DNA from 2 places in the Caldicoprobacter faecalis genome. Region 2 is predicted to be linked to the other one. Evidence: riboswitches for the same ligand, from Rfam matches in the RefSeq annotation. Region 2 holds a riboswitch; the other holds the start of a gene.

Region 1 (8,610 bases), on a different contig from region 2:
ATTATACTATTGGGCTTGCCAAAACAGGCTTTTTTAAGGCAGCGTTTTGGTCATTCTTCATTACCGTGTTATCTGTTGGTGTCATTGTAATCTGTACCTCTATGACAGGTTGGTTTATAACAAGGGTAAGAAATAGGGTAAATAACTTTCTGTATTATGCTTTTGTATTTTCGATGATAGTGCCTTTTCAGATGGTGATGTACACTATGACAAAAATAGCAAATATGTTAAATCTTGATAATCCAGTGGGTATAGCTGTTATTTATTTAGGATTTGGAGCCGGTCAATCGGTGTTTTTGTTTAGTGGTTTTGTGAAATCAATTCCTGTTGAGCTTGAAGAGGCGGCAATGATCGACGGGTGTAACCCTGTGAAAACTTTCTTCTGGGTGGTTTTTCCGGTTCTTAAACCTATTGCGATTACTGTAGCGATTTTAAATGCAATGTGGATATGGAACGATTATTTGCTCCCTTATCTTGTCATAGGAGCAGAGTATAAAACTATACCCATAGCAATTCAGTACTTGAAAACTGGATATGGTGGAATTGATATGGGAGCGATGATGGCAATGTTGGTTTTGGCTATTATTCCTATTATCGTATTTTATTTAGCATGTCAGAGGTATATTATAGAGGGAGTTATTGCGGGTGCGGTAAAAGGGTGATTATACTATAATTGATAGATAATAACTTGCAATAAAGTGACAAATAAGGAGGAGAATGATATATAGAGATGCCGTTATTGACGATTAAAGATATAGCGAGAAAATGTGGTGTTAGCGTAACAACTGTTTCCAGAGCTATCAATAATCATCCAGATATTAATGAAAAGACAAAAGAACGTATTATGCAGGTGATAAAGGAGTATAATTATATACCTAATAACAGTGCAAGAAATTTAAAGCGCATTGAATCGAATACAATAGCCGTGCTTATAAAGGGAATTACCAATCAGTTTTTTAATAAAATGTTAAAAGTTTTCGAAGCTGAAATTGAAAAGAATAAGTATGACTTTTTGTTACATCCTGTGGAGGAAGATGAAAACGAAATTGACGTAGCAATTTCATTAGAAAAAGAGAAGAAACTGAAAGGAATTATCTTCTTGGGAGGGTATTTTTCCCATTCTGTTGATAAATTGAAATATTTAAATGTACCATTTGTGTTAAGCACTGGTGGCTTTTCTGAAGAAGTGGAATCGGATAAGTATTCCTACGTAATGGTTGATGATTTTAAGGAGAGCTATAAGATAGTTGATTATCTGTGTAAATTGGGGCATAGAAGGATAGCCATCATATCTGTTCCTGAAAGTTCACAAAATATTGGGAAAACGAGACTCTATGGGTACAAAAAGGCGCTACAAGATAATAATATTCCTTTTGATCCAGCGTTGGTTAGATATAAAGACGTTGAAGATAGGGACTTTTTTTCGATGAGGTATGGCTATGAGGTCGCCAAAGAGTTACTTCAATCGAATGTCAATTTTTCTGCAATATTTGCTATATCTGATACTATAGCCGTTGGCGCCTGTAAAGCGATATTTGATTCGGGGGGAAAAGTGCCAGAAGATTATTCTGTGGCTGGATATGATGGTATCGACATTGCCCACTATTATAATCCTTCTATAACCACAATACGTCAACCTGTAGAAGAAATCGCTCGAGAATCTATACGAATTCTTTTTGAGAAACTTAACAACAATAAAAAAATAGAAAAACACAAAATATTCGATGGTGAATTAATTGTCGGACAGTCAACAATACCTTATAACAAAAAGAGTTGATATATTCTGCAAGACTATGGAAACCATGGAGGAAAATTTTTTATATGCATATAAAAGTAATCATGTAGCGCCTCATTGTAGGTCAATAGCAATATACCATAAAATTTTTCGGGAGGGGAATGAAGCAAATGCTGGACAAGATTGAAACATATAGAGTAACAGGAAACATGGTAGCACTGGAAACTAAAAACGTTAATGTGTACATCGAAATATTTGACGAGGGAATAATAAACATTGACGTTGCATTTGGTTCTAAGGATCCATACAGCCAGGCAGTGGTCATAAAAAATAAAGATATTGCATTTGACGTAAGCGAAAAGGACGACTGTATGTGCATTTCCACTGGTTTATTGCGTTTAAAAGTGCATAAAGACAACTGCAATATGGAAATAGAAGGTAGGTATGGGCTAAAACTTGATGATATAGAATTGACCTTGGAAGAAAGCAAGCGGTCATGTGCTATAAAGATAAGGGAAGATGAGTGTTTTTATGGTTTAGGAGAAAAGACGGGGTTCTTGAACAAGAGGGGCGCAAAATACACAATGTGGAATACCGATTGCTATGAACCCCATACCGAGAGCACTGATCCACTATATGCCAGTTTTCCCTTTTTCATCGGATTCAATCGATATGGATGTTACGGTATATATTTTGACAATACGTTTAGGACCTACTTTGATATGGGGAAAAGCGATAGCAGTAAAGTCGAATTTGGGGCTGAAAAGGGACCGTTGAGTTTCTTCTTTATTTATGGCCAAACCATGAAAGATATAATAAAGGGATATACCGATATTACAGGTCGAATAGACCTGCCACCTATATGGGCTTTGGGATATCACCAAAGCAAGTACAGCTATTATCCTCAGAGTGAGGTTGAACAGCTGGCTAAGACTTTTAGGGAGAAGGGCATTCCCTGCGATGCAATATATTTGGATATACATTACATGGATGGGTACAGAGTATTTACTTTTGACAAAGAAAGGTTCCCTGATGTAAAAGCAATGTTAAAACGGCTTAAAGAGATGGGATTTAAAATGGTAACTATTATAGACCCAGGTGTTAAGGTAGACGGAAATTATAGTGTGTTCAAAGAAGGCCTTGAAAACCGCTATTTTGTTACAGACAGTAATGGTTTGCCTTTTGTGGGTAGGGTTTGGCCAGGGCCTTCATGCTTTCCTGACTTTTCGAGGAGCGATGTGAGGAAATGGTGGGCAGAGAAACACAGAGAATTTATTGAAATGGGAATAGACGGAATATGGAATGACATGAATGAGCCAGCGGTTATGGATACACCTTCTAAAACTATGCCCGAGGATATGATACACTTAAACGATGGCCAGCCAATCACACACGCACAGTTTCACAATGTTTATGCGCTGAATATGGCTATGGCGACTAAGGATGCGATGTTGAGGTTTAGACCCAATCAACGGCCTTTTATATTGACAAGGGCGGCTTTTTCGGGTATACAGAGATACGCGGCTGTGTGGACAGGGGACAACAGGAGTCACTGGGATCACGTCAAGCTTTCCATTCCAATGCTTTTAAACATGGGGCTTTCGGGAGAGCCGTTCTGCGGAGCCGATATAGGAGGTTTTGAAGATGATTGTAGTGAAGAACTTTTTATAAGATGGATTCAGGTAGGCGTATTCTATCCGTTTTGTAGGAATCACAATGCGCTGGGAAAGAGGGAACAGGAGCCATGGGCGTTTGGAGAACGAGCACAAAAAATCGCTACGCAATTTATAAAGTTGCGCTATAAGCTGTTGCCGTATATCTACAATTTGTTTTATGAATCACACAAAAACGGCATGCCCGTACTGAGACCTCTTGTTTTGGAATATCCGGGTGATGAGAAAACTTATTTCATGTTTGACGAGTTTATGCTGGGAGATAGCATACTTGGAGCTCCCATATATGAACCCGGCAAAACGATAAGGGCAGTATATTTGCCAGAAGGTAACTGGATAGACTGGTGGACGGGAAAAGAATATGAAGGTGGCAAATACTATCTCGTTGAAGCGCCATTGGATAAAATGCCGCTTTTTGTTAAAGCGGGAGCAATAATACCCATGGCTGAACCGGTAAGCTGCACTGCCGATGGCATAAAAGTAAAATTCCATGTTTTCCCGGGAGTTGCGCAGGCGGAATATGTTTATTATGAAGATGATATGATTACGGAAAATTATAAGAATGGAAAGTACAATTTATATAGAATAAAGTATCGGAAGGATATGGATACAGTGAAAATAGAGATGGAGAAGTTGTATTATGAATACCCTGAAGGGCAAAAGGGATTCAGAGTAGTATTTGAAGGAGGAGAAGGTATCGAGAAAATCCTGGTAAACGGTCAGCAGGTAAACCCGCATGTAATAGATGAAACTGCTGTAGCAATATATGTGGAGCCATAGAAAAACAAATGCGCTTTTGTATGAAATTTTGCCACAATCTTGTTGTAAGATGGGGAAATGGACTTTCATTTGATTTTTAATGGATTTATTGAGGTTATCGGGGTTAAAATGTTGGGTGCTAGGCCTGGACAATTACATGTATAAATGTTATTATATTACCATAATAAAAATTAAATATCAAACGGGGAGCTGAAGCAATTCGGCTGAGAGGGAGTTGTATGACTCCGACCCGATGAACCTGATCTGGGTAATGCCAGCGTAGGGAACGAATTGTGGAAGGGGACTACGTGCCCTATTGTTTGGCATGTAGTCTTTTTTCTCCCCGGAAAAAGGGAGGAGAGGATAGTATGAAGAGGACGAACACCAGGATGCTGGTGGAAGCCGGAGTTATGATAGCTCTGGCGCAGGTGCTTAGCTATGTAAAGGTTTATGAATTACCGCAAGGTGGGTCGGTTACGGCAGGATCCATGGTTCCAATACTCTTTTTTGCGGTAAGATGGGGTGCCCGAGGGGGCATACTTGCCGGGATGGCATATGGCTTGCTTCAGTTTATTCTGGGCGAAAAATACAGCTATCATATAATATCGATATTGTTCGATTATATCATAGCGTTTGGCTGCCTCGGTTTGGCTGGTTTGTTCAGGCAAAAGGGCATGGCTGGGGTTATGGCCGGGGTATTCTTGGGTATACTGGGGCGCTTCATATGCCATGTGATATCGGGTGTAACGGTCTTTGCAAGTTACGCTCCTGAGGGACAAAGCCCATGGGTATACTCCATACTCTACAACGGCTCTTACCTGCTTCCAGAGCTTATAATCTCAATGGTGATTGTAGGGTTGCTGTACAGGTCCCTCGAATTCCAACTGCACATGGATAATAGATCCTCTTCTAATTATTCAGCTTAATGTGCAAAGTAAAAAACTCAGGAGGAAACTCCTTTAATCATTTATACACAAAAGTTTGGAATCTTCGGTTATTACAATCCTTTGAATGCGATGCTTGTAAAATAAAAAGTCCAGGTATTTTGCCTGGACTTTACTCGTTAAATGGTACCTTGTTCTTTTCTGCGAATCTCTTGAGCACATCGACGATCCACTGGAAATCGTCCTTTATAATGCCCTTTTCGATGATATATGGTGCATCTTCGCCCTGAACGTGAACTTCTATCCTTTCAACGGGCTTGGAGAAGAATAGTATTTTCTTTATGCCGGTGGTGCGTTGAAACTTGATTATCTTGCTGGCATGGAATCTTTTCCAGTGTTTGCCGCCTGCAAGTAATGAAAGCTCTCCCAGATCCGCATTAAACTCCTTGACATACTGGGCCCCCATACTACCCATTCCTCCTTATACGTTTTTACTCCCGTTGAAGTAAAACGCTGAGGAATACGGTATAATAGATATGCAAATACGCTTTCTGGATATGATACAGCGGCAAACGGGATGCTATATTAATTATAGCATACTACTAAAACCGAGAAAAGGGGTAAGGATTGTCATACGTTTAGAATTTAACGATACATTTTTGTGACAATGTGCTAAAATATGGTTATGCTGTACTTTGCGAAATCAATACGGGGAGGCATTTTTCTATGAACAGCACTATCAGAGACATAACTCTGGCAGATGAAGGCCAGAGACGAATCGACTGGGTCAGGCGCTACATGCCATTGCTCAACCAACTGGAGAAGGAATTTGAGGCGACAAAACCTTTTAAGGGTAAGAAGATTGCGGTGTCGGTACATCTAGAGGCCAAAACGGCTTATCTGTGCCTCGTTTTGGCAGCCGGAGGTGCTGAAGTTGCTGTCACCGGCAGCAACCCTTTATCTACGCAGGATGCCGTGGCGGCGGCGCTGGTAAAAGCCGGGCTTACAGTTCATGCATGGCACGGCGCCACCGAAGAGGAGTATAAAGAGCATTTGAGCAGGACGCTGGATATAAGGCCCGACATCATCATCGATGATGGGGGAGACCTGGTGGCTATGCTGCATTCTTCGCGCCAGGAACTGTGTGACAGGATAATAGGCGGCTGCGAGGAGACCACCACCGGCGTCCTCAGGCTGCGGGCCAGGGAACGGGAAGGCAAGCTTAAGTTTCCCATGATCGCCGTAAATGATGCCTACTGTAAACACCTCTTCGACAACCGGTATGGCACGGGACAGTCGGTATGGGATGGTATCATGCGCACCACAAACCTCATCATCGCGGGCAAGAACGTGGTGGTGGCAGGGTATGGCTGGTGCGGAAAAGGGGTGGCCATGAAGGCCAGGGGCCTTGGTGCAAACGTGATCATAACCGAGGTGGACCCGATAAAAGCCTTGGAGGCTGCCATGGATGGCTTCAGGGTGATGACCATGCTTGAGGCTGCCGAGATTGGCGATGTATTCATAACCACCACCGGTTGCACCAAGGTCATAAGGCGAGAGCACTTTGAAAGGATGAAGGATGGGGTACTGCTAGCCAATGCGGGGCACTTTGACGTTGAAATATGCAAACCTGATCTGGAGGCCCTGGCGGTGGAAAAGCGCATGATGCGCCATAATGTTGAGGGCTACGTGATGAAGGATGGAAGGGTGCTGAATCTCCTGGCCCAGGGAAGGCTGGTGAACCTGGCCTCGGGTGACGGGCACCCTGCCGAAATCATGGATATGAGCTTTGCGCTGCAGGCCCTTTCGGTGCAGTATCTGATTGAGAACGGGGACAAGCTCGAACCAAAAGTATACAGCGTTCCACGGTTTATCGATTACAGGGTGGCACGGATGAAACTCCAGGCCATGGGCATCAACATCGATTCCCTGACCCCAGAGCAGGAACGCTATCTTATGTCTTATTGAGTTTACATGGAAATGCTGTGCCGGGACAAGCGTTTTTGAAGGATAAAATGAGTTTGGCGTGTGAAGCCAGAGGTGAAAACTGAGGCGGTTCAAGATAAGCATATAAATGCACGGAAGGAGGCAATGGGCGCATTTGTGATATCCTGTGTAGAGATAGGATGTGCTGCGCCGGTATGTTATGAAGGCTCTCATAAGAAACGTTTATGTAATTACCATGGATGATCAAGACAATCGATATCCTGACGGCTGCATTGCCGTAGAAGGCGATACAATTGCATACGTAGGGGATGAAGAACGTCTGCCTGCGGGTTTTGTGCCCGATGAGATACTTGACGGCTGTGGCATGCTGGCCTTACCTGGGTTTGTCAATACCCATACCCATTCGGCTATGTCGCTGTTCCGGGGCTATGCCAACGATATTCCGCTCATGGATTGGCTGGCGCAAAAGATATGGCCTCTTGAGGATAGGTTGCAGCCACAGGACGCTTACTGGTTGTCCATGCTGTCCATTGCAGAAATGGCCATGAGCGGGGTCACCGCTTTTGCCGATATGTACATGTTCATGGATCAAACCGCAAAAGCGGTGGAGCATTCAGGGATTCGAGCTGTTCTGGCAAGAGGATTGCAGGGGCCGGATGCCAGGTCGGAGCAGCGCCTTGCGGAAAACCGCCGGCTGTGGGAGGAATGGCACGGCCGGGCAGGAGGGCGTATAAGGGTTATGGTGGGGCCACATGCCATCTATACCTGTGACGGTGACTACCTGAAGCGCTGCATGGATCTGGCAGGGCAACTGGGGGTGGGCCTCCACATCCATTTGGCCGAGACGCGCACCGAAGTCGAAGAGGCATTGAAGAAACATGGAAAAACCCCTGTTGAATACCTGGAGAGTATAGGCTTTTTTAATCTGCCGGTTTTGGCCGCTCACTGCGTGCACCTTACGCAGCGCGATATGGACATACTTAAGGAACACGACGTACAGGTGGCGCACTGCCCTGTTAGCAATTTAAAGCTGGGCAGCGGCATCGCGCAGGTATCCCGGCTCCTTGAAAAGGGGATAAACGTGGGGCTGGGGACCGACAGCGCAGCCAGCAATAACAGCCTGAGCGTTATGAGGGAGATGACCTTTGCCGCTTTGCTGGGCAAAGGCATAAATGAGGACCCAACCGTTATTCCGGCAAAACAGGCCCTTAAAATGGCCACTGTTTGCGGTGCAAAGGCTATAGGGTGGAGCCATGAGATAGGTTCCCTGGAGCCGGGAAAGAAGGCCGATATAATACTGGTCAGGTGTGATGCCCCGCATTATCATCCTGCTGCTGACCCGGTCACCCATCTGGTGTACAGCGGGCGCGACGCTGACGTTGATACCGTTATTGTAAACGGAAAGGTATTGATGAGGAAGCGGCAGCTGACCACTATAGACTTGGAGAGGGTATACCATGAGGTTGAACGAATAAGACACAGGGTTATGGGGGGAACTGGAGATGCGCGTTGAAAATGTTGCAATGAGTCGCATTGAGGAACAGGCAAGGAGGGTCGACAGGGCCTTGAAGGGCCTGGTTTTGTACAGGCAGCTGCGGCATGAGCCGGCTGT
Region 2 (8,610 bases):
TTGCAGCCAATCCGGGTAGTGCAGACAAATACGGTATTCAATTGACAGTTTTCTTTACTCCTGAAATCATCACCATGTTTTCGGCTGTTGAAGCGACCCTGATAGGCTTTGGACTGTTTTGGCTTGTATCGGTATTCATTGGTGTGCTTATATTCTGCTTTAATATCGTGATCGGTAAGATGAGCGGGTTGGTAGCAAGCGGCGTGTTCATATTCATGTCATATTTTTCAATCTATGCCGGTACTCTAAACTTTGGTCCTAAAATCTATTATTTTTCACCGTATAGCTGGGCCAGCATGAACTATCTGAACTGGAAGTATACAGGTGAGATTCCTTCGCCGACTTATGCGGTGTTCTGTCTGCTGGGAGCGATATTATTTATGAGCATAGTTTCGGTAATAGTGTTTTGTAAAAAAGATATAAATATACAGGAATGGGGGGCTTGATGTGGCGGAGTATATGGTAGAGGTTTTGGATGCTGTAAAAAAATTTAAAGAGACGGTGGCGCTGAATCATGTGACGGTCAAATTTGAAACCGGCAAGATCCACGGGATAATCGGGCGCAACGGTTCGGGGAAGACCGTGCTTTTCAAATGCATCTGCGGGTTTATGCAATTAACTTCCGGCAGCATTTTGATAGACGGTCGTCCCGTGAGGCCAGGAGCAGCTCAAGAGATCGGCATCATTGTTGAAGACCCAGGCTTTATCGGCTCACTAAGCGGATACAAAAACCTTAAGCTGCTGGCATCCATACGGCGGAAGATATCGGATGCAGAGATTCGTGAGGCGCTTGAACGTGTAGGGCTTGATCCCAACCTCAAAAAACACGTCAGCAAATACTCTTTGGGAATGAGGCACCGGCTAGGAATTGCACAGGCCATAATGGAGAGGCCAAAGCTGCTAATTCTGGATGAGCCGATGAACGGCCTTGATAAGCAGGGCGTTTTAGAAATCCGCGAGGTGCTCAAGGAATTAAATAGGGAAGGAGCTACCATTATATTGTCATCACATTATGCCGAGGACATAGAGGCGCTGTGCGATACCGTTTATGAGATGGACGGAGGTGTTTTGACACGCATTAGCTGACGGATATTATATTGATTGCGAGTAAAAAACCAAAAAACGTTCTTTACATATCCCAGCATTCGGTGTATAATTGTATAAAACTGAATAGATGGATACCAACGCTAGGGGTGCCGAAAGGCTGAGAAAGGGCATGCCGAGAAGGCTGCTCTTAACCCTTTGAACCTGATGTGGTTAGTACCACCGTAGGGAAGCGTTGTGGATATATCGCCACGACAAAAAGCCTACCCTATGGGGGTAGGCTTTTTCGGTTCAATGCCCCTCTCTCCTTTCACCCCTGTTAACATGCGCCCTTTAAAATCCCAAGTGAGTATCCATAAAAACTCCTGATAAGCAAGGTGGCTTTAGGTGCAGAATCGTCAAGCCAATATGTTTGAGCTGCCGACAAGGTATGCGTAAGTGCCAGCAAACAATATAGGCCAGATATAAACATAATTGCCATAAGGTTCCAAAGGCATAAGGTGGAGTTATTTAGTTTTGTCATACATTATAACCAATTTTTGAGAGAGGAGGAATAAAATGCAAATAACGGTAAACGGTCAAAAAACCACAGTAAACGAGGGAATTACCCTATACAACTTTTTAAAGGACAAAGGGCTTGACCCTCAGAAGGTGGTGGTTGAACACAACTACAGGATAGTCAGATCCGAAGAATGGCAAAACATAGTGCTAAAAGAAAACGACAACCTGGAAATCTTGAAATTTGTTGGAGGAGGCTGATACGCCATGGATGACAAACTGGTCATAGCCGGTCAGGAACTCTCAAGCCGGCTTTTCATAGGCACGGGAAAATTCCACTCACATAGGGTCATCCCCGAGGTGATAAACCGCTCGGGAGCGCAGGTGGTTACCGTTGCATTGAGGAGGGTAAACCTGGATTATCCTGAGGAAAACATGCTCAACTACATACCCGACGGGTGCATAATAATGCCCAATACCTCGGGGGCGAGAAACGCCGAAGAAGCGGTGCGCATAGCAAGGATAGCAAGAGCAGCCTGCGGCAGCAACTGGATAAAGATCGAGGTGATCAATGACAACAAATACCTGCTTCCCGACAACTATGAGACCATAAAGGCCACCGAAATACTGGTAAAGGAAGGCTTCATAGTCCTTCCCTATATGAGCCCTGATTTAATAGCCGCACGGAGGCTGAGGGATGCAGGCGCTGCCGCTGTTATGCCCCTTGGCGCCCCGATTGGTACAAACAAGGGGCTGAAAGCCCGGGAACTCATAAAGATCATGATCGACGAGATCGACCTTCCCGTGATAGTCGACGCCGGGCTGGGAAGGCCCTCCCATGCCGCCGAAGCAATGGAGATGGGCGCCGCTGCAGTGCTGGTCAACACCGCCATAGCCACTGCCGACGACCCGGTCGCCATGGCAGAGGCGTTTTCGCTGGCAGTCAAAGCCGGTAGAATGGCTTATCTGGCGGGCATGGGGGTAGTCAAGGAATACGCCGAAGCTTCTTCGCCTCTAACCGGATTTTTAAGATAAGATTCGAGGTGCAGGTATATGAGCTTTTACGACGTGTATCTCAAATATAAAGGCTTTGATTTTGAGGGCTTTTTAAACAGCGTAACCGACAGCCAAATAATGAAAATACTCAGCAAGGAAAAGCTTAATGACCTTGACTTTTTGGCCCTGTTATCCGACAAGGCCAAGGAATACCTGGAACCCATGGCCATCAAAGCAAGGCAGCTTACCCTCAAAAACTTTGGGAGGGCGATCCTGCTCTATACTCCCCTTTACCTTTCCAATTACTGCGTCAACCAGTGTGCCTACTGCGGCTTCAACTGCAAAAATAAGATAGCCCGGAAAAAGCTTTCACTGGATGAGGTGAGAAAGGAGGCCGAAGCCATAGCCTCCACAGGGCTCAAGCACATACTCATTTTAACCGGCGAATCCAGAAAGCATACGCCGGTCTCATACATAAAGAGCTGCGTGGAGGTTTTAAAGGATTACTTCAGCTCCATCTCGATAGAGGTATATCCTCTGGATACCGAGGAGTACGCCGAGCTCATAGAAGCAGGAGTCGATGGCCTCACCCTGTACCAGGAGACATACGACGATGAAGTGTACATGGAAGTGCACCTTAAGGGACCCAAGAGGAATTACAGGTACAGGCTTGACGCTCCCGAAAGGGCGTGCATGGCATCCATGCGCTGCGTCAACATAGGTGCACTTTTGGGGCTGAATGACTGGCAAAAGGAGGCTTTTTTTACCGGGCTGCATGCCAGTTACCTGCAGGATAAGTACCCCGATGTGGAGATAAGCGTATCCCTGCCGCGACTGAGGCCCCATTTCGGGAACTTTACGCCCAGATCCCCTGTCAGCGACAAGGACCTGGTCCAGATAATGTTGGCCATAAGGCTGTTCATGCCACGAGCTGGCATCACCATCTCCACAAGGGAAAGGCCCCAGCTCAGGGATAACCTGATAGGCCTGGGGGTCACCAAGCTTTCAGCGGGGTCTTCCACCCAAGTGGGTGGCCACGCCATTGAGGACAAAGGCGACGGCCAGTTTGACATAGCAGATACCAGGAGCGTGGCGCAGATAAGGGATATGCTGTACAGCAAGGGATTTCAACCGGTCTTCAAAGACTGGCAGGCAATCTGAATCAGACTATGAAAGGATGGTCGTACAGCCGTGAACCGATTTGAAGAAGCACTGGTGAAATATATTGGCCATACAAACCTTCAAAAGCTCCAGCAGGTCAAGGTGGGCATAGCCGGCGCAGGGGGCCTGGGCTCCAACTGCGCTTTAAACCTGGTAAGAAGCGGGATAAAAAGGCTCAAGATAGTGGACTTCGACAGGGTGGAGCTTTCCAACTTGAACAGGCAGTTTTACTTTTACGACCAGGTAGGGATGCCCAAGGTGGAAGCGCTGAAATCAAATTTGCAGAGGATTAATCCAGACGTGGAGATAGAAACACTACAGGAAAAGATCACGCAGGAGAACATCCATGAAATATTCGATGACTGCGACATCATCATTGAGGCTTTTGACAACCCCTCATGTAAAAAGATGATAGTGGAGCATTACGGCTCAAGCGGTAAACTGGTGGTGGCGGTCTCGGGCCTGGGCGGCTGGGGCAACAGCGATGACATCAAGGTAAAAAAGGTCCACTCCACCCTGTATATAGTAGGGGACATGCGTTCAGAAGTGGATAAAGAAACTCCACCCCTATCACCCAGAGTCAACATAGCAGCTGCCAAACAGGCAGATACGGTACTGGAGTTTATCTTAGGGGGGAGAAATCTGTGAAGGAGCTTTTCAGGATAATCGACGCCAACATAAACAGGGCATCGGAAGGGATAAGGGTTTTGGAAGACATAGCCAGGTTTTACTACAACAACGCCAGCTTGACAGAAAAGCTCAAAAGGTTGAGGCATGAAATAAGAAAGAACATCATGGAGTACCTGCCCCAGTGCATTTCGGAGCGAAACGCATTGGATGACGTTGGCCTGCCGGTGTCTGGCAGCCTTAACGTCGATGGCAGAAATGACCTGTTTGAGGTGATCGCTGCCAACTTTAAAAGGTGCCAGGAAGCCTTAAGGGTTATAGAGGAAAACTTAAAGCTGCTGGGCAAATACCAGCTTTCAAAGCTGTACGAAAGGTTAAGGTTTGAGTGCTATACACTTGAAAAGGAATACATAAGTGCCGACTGGGCACTGGAAAAGAGGAAGAAACTGGACACCGACATATACTGCATTACAGCCGAGGAGTATTCCAGGGGCAGGACCAACATAGAGGTAGTGGCCCAGATGATAGAGGCGGGGATAAAGATAATCCAATACCGCGAAAAGGATAAAAAGCTCATCGACAAGTACAGGGAATGCGTCCAAATACGCGAGATGACCCAAAAAGCCGGTGTGACCTTTATAGTCAACGACCACGTTGATCTGGCCATGATGATTAGGGCAGACGGGGTACACATAGGGCAGGATGACCTGCCGGTTGAAAAGGTGAGGGAGTTGGTGGGCGAAAGGATGATAATAGGGGTATCCACCCATTCGCCGGAACAGGCCCAAAAAGCGGTGGCCGGCGGAGCCGATTACATAGGGGTGGGTCCCATATACAGGACCTTTACAAAGAAGGACGTATGCCAGCCGGTAGGGCTTGAATACCTTGAATATGTGGTACAAAACATCGATATACCCTTTGTGGCCATTGGCGGCATAAAGGAGCACAATGTCCTTGAAGTCAAAAGGGCGGGAGCAAAGTGCATAGCCATGGTGACCGAAATCGTGGGGGCAGACGATATAAAAGCCAAGATTGAATCCATTAGAAGGCGTCTGACCTGGTAAAATCAAAAGTGCATAAGCTTAAAAGACCCCATGCGCACTTCACCTGTACACGCTTGCAGATATCAAGCCGAAAAATAATCTAATCTTTTTCATTAAATTTGGCCTCCAAATAGCCTCTGTTGTTGGCTATACAAAACGGTTAAACATGAATAAACATTTTACATTGATAGCACTTTACTGGATTCGTCCAATAAGCGTTTGTTCGATAACCATTAAGGCTTATAAGACGGCACAAAGCCGCCGAACGGACTGAAACGTTATATATACAAAAACCGCTACGTATATCGTACACGGTTTAGATGATAAAAATGAGTTTTTACCAATTAACAAAAATAAAAAAGGAGATGGGTTATAATGGAATACACCACGCAGATGGATGCCGCAAGGAAAGGCATCGTCACAAGAGAGATGGAAATAGTGGCACAAAAGGAAGGAAAGACGGCCAGGGAAATAATGGAACTGGTAGCCTGCGGCAAGGTGGTAATACCCGCCAATAAAAACCACAAAAGCCTTAACCCCGAAGGCATAGGCCAGGGCCTGCGCACAAAGATAAACGTGAATATCGGCATTTCCCGCGACTGTTTCGATTTTGATGCCGAAATAGAAAAGGCGCAAAAGGCTATAGAGCTCAAAGCCGAATCCATCATGGACTTGAGCTCCTACGGCAAAACTCGCCAGTTCAGGCAAAAGCTCATAGAGATATCCCCGGCCATGATAGGCACGGTGCCCATATACGATGCCGTAGGATATTATGACAAGGACATAGGAGAGATAACGGCGCGAGAGTTTATAGATATAGTGGAAATGCACGCCCGTGACGGTGTGGATTTCATGACCATACACGCAGGGGTAAACAAGGAAACCGTACGCCGCTTTAAAAACAATCCCCGCCTCACCAACATCGTCTCTCGGGGCGGATCCATCATATTCTCCTGGATGCAGCTTACCGGCAACGAAAATCCCTTCTATGAATATTTCGATGACATACTTGATATATTTGCAAAATACGACGTGACGATAAGCCTGGGGGATGCCTTCAGGCCTGGAAGCATACACGATTCCACCGACGCAGCGCAAATAGAAGAGCTGATAGTTCTGGGCGAGCTGACAAAGCGGGCATGGGAAAAGAACGTCCAGGTCATGATAGAAGGCCCTGGCCACATGCCCTTAAGCGAGATTGCCGCCAACGTCCTGCTGGCCAAAAAGCTGTGCCATGGCGCACCGTTTTACGTCCTGGGTCCCATCGTGACCGATATAGCACCGGGATATGACCACATAACCAGCGCCATAGGGGGAGCCATAGCAGCAGCCAGCGGCGCCGACTTCTTATGCTACGTAACCCCAGCAGAACACCTAAGGTTGCCAACGCTTGAGGATATGAAAGAGGGCATCATAGCCGCAAAGATAGCAGCCCATGCGGCCGACATCGCCAAGGGCATAAAGGGCGCAAAGGAATGGGACGACAGAATGAGCCAGGCAAGGAGAAACCTCGACTGGGAAGAGATGTTCAGCCTGGCCATCGACAGCGAAAAGCCCAGAAGATACCGCATGGAATCGACACCTGAGTACGAGGACACCTGCACCATGTGCGGCAAGATGTGCGCCGTACGAAACATGAACAGGATATTAAAAGGAGAGGATGTAAGTTTGATATGATATCCTCTCCTTTTTTGAGTGAGCCTCATAGATTTCTCTCGTATATTATCCTCAATCCCTCCAAGGTGAGCAGGGGATTGGTCTCCTGTATGGTCTCGGACTCCTCGGCTATCATGTGCGCCAGGCCCCCCGTAGCAATTACCTTGGCATCCTCACGTCCCAGCTCCTTTTTCATACGCCTTACAATATAGTCCACCTGCCCCACATAGCCGTATATTATGCCGGCCTGTATGCTATTGACGGTGTTCTTGCATATGACCTGCGGGGGCTTGACAAGCTCAACTTTGGGCAGTTTAGCCGCTCTCTGATATAGCGCTTCTGTAGAGATAGCGATGCCCGGCGCAATGCATCCGCCCAGGTACTCGCCTTTATCAGAAATGGCACAAAACGTGGTGGCCGTCCCGAAATCCACCACTATAATAGGACCGCCATATATCTCATATGCGGCCACGGCGTTCACTATCCTGTCGGCTCCAACTTCCTTGGGGTTTTCGTAGCGGATGTTCATGCCCGTTTTTATCCCCGGCCCCACTATCAACGGCTTAACATTGAAGTACTTGTGGCACATCTCTTCTATCGCGTTCATCATGGGGGGCACCACCGAAGAAATGGCGATAGCATCGATGTCCTTCGGCGAAAGGCCTTTATACTGGAACAAATTCAGTATTATCATGGCAAATTCATCGGCAGACTTATCCCTGTCCGATGCCAGCCTCCAATGGCTGAGCAGCTTTTTTCCATCATACACCCCTGCAACGATATTGGTATTCCCTATATCCATTACCAGCAGCATATATCGCTCACACTCCTTTTTTATGCACGCAAGAAACTTTTATTAAAACGTCGACAGCAATTGTACGAACCACTGTCCGTCAGTAAGTAAGGTTATCACAAAGAATTTGTCAGTCAAGTCCCTTTTATTTTTTCAACGTATTCGTATTTGTTCATCATTGTTTTCTATTTTATAATCGAATTACGTTTGACAGTGTAATTTTCCAGTTTTTCATATGCGAAGAGTGAACTACCATATCTGCATTCAAAACATTCCCGCATCCCTTACATACATACAGTCCCCTGTGCTTCCTGTTGCTTTTCCTTATTACTCCACACCTGCTGCACCGCTGCGATGTGTATCCCTCTTCTACCTCAACATACTCCATACCATAGCACCTGCACTTCGCTTCCAATTTACTCCTGAACTTCTCATACGGTATGCTCACAAAGTTCTGATTGTTCACCTTCCCCAGTTCTATACCCCGCTTTATATCCTACATCTCCCCTATTACTATCACACCTATCCTTTCCCCTAAACAATGCTTGACTATATAATTAACCGCCTGATTTAAAAAGTTTTCAATGGTATGCTGCTTCTTGAGAGTATCTCAGCAAGTTTTCTCCCACATTTAACCCCTTGCTTGCTGTAAACTGACTGCAATATTGCCCTCCTCTTGTTGTACCATTGGTTAACCGATTTTATATGCCTGCCCTCTATCAAAATGGCAGTCCCAATGGTATCCACTATCGATGCAAAATTATTAACCCCCAGGTTTATTGATAAGTATTT

What was found. Region 2 has a riboswitch for thiamine pyrophosphate ahead of thiS (sulfur carrier protein ThiS). Riboswitches for the same ligand answer to the same signal wherever they lie in the genome.
Region 1: it holds a riboswitch for thiamine pyrophosphate, as region 2 does, so the genes downstream of both, thiT (energy-coupled thiamine transporter ThiT) here and thiS (sulfur carrier protein ThiS) in region 2, are expected to answer to the same signal.

The regions. Positions count from the first base shown of each region.
Region 1 covers NZ_FOXR01000010.1:23,432-32,041, reverse strand. Annotated here, with positions in the region: gene BM241_RS05615 (carbohydrate ABC transporter permease) at 1-662, shown strand, start outside; gene BM241_RS05610 (LacI family DNA-binding transcriptional regulator) at 731-1,777, shown strand; gene BM241_RS05605 (glycoside hydrolase family 31 protein) at 1,897-4,188, shown strand; TPP riboswitch at 4,361-4,470, shown strand; gene thiT (energy-coupled thiamine transporter ThiT) at 4,536-5,093, shown strand; gene BM241_RS05595 (hypothetical protein) at 5,224-5,517, opposite strand; gene BM241_RS05590 (adenosylhomocysteinase) at 5,778-7,019, shown strand; gene BM241_RS05585 (amidohydrolase) at 7,180-8,511, shown strand; gene BM241_RS05580 (ATP-binding protein) at 8,501-8,610, shown strand, end outside.
Region 2 covers NZ_FOXR01000050.1:319-8,928, reverse strand. Annotated here, with positions in the region: gene BM241_RS12540 (hypothetical protein) at 1-446, shown strand, start outside; gene BM241_RS11380 (ABC transporter ATP-binding protein) at 448-1,086, shown strand; TPP riboswitch at 1,180-1,292, shown strand; gene thiS (sulfur carrier protein ThiS) at 1,603-1,803, shown strand; gene BM241_RS11370 (thiazole synthase) at 1,810-2,577, shown strand; gene thiH (2-iminoacetate synthase ThiH) at 2,596-3,699, shown strand; gene thiF (sulfur carrier protein ThiS adenylyltransferase ThiF) at 3,730-4,347, shown strand; gene BM241_RS11355 (thiamine phosphate synthase) at 4,344-5,390, shown strand; gene thiC (phosphomethylpyrimidine synthase ThiC) at 5,745-7,046, shown strand; gene BM241_RS11345 (type III pantothenate kinase) at 7,072-7,839, opposite strand; partial or broken gene BM241_RS13245 (RNA-guided endonuclease InsQ/TnpB family protein) at 8,072-8,610, opposite strand, start outside.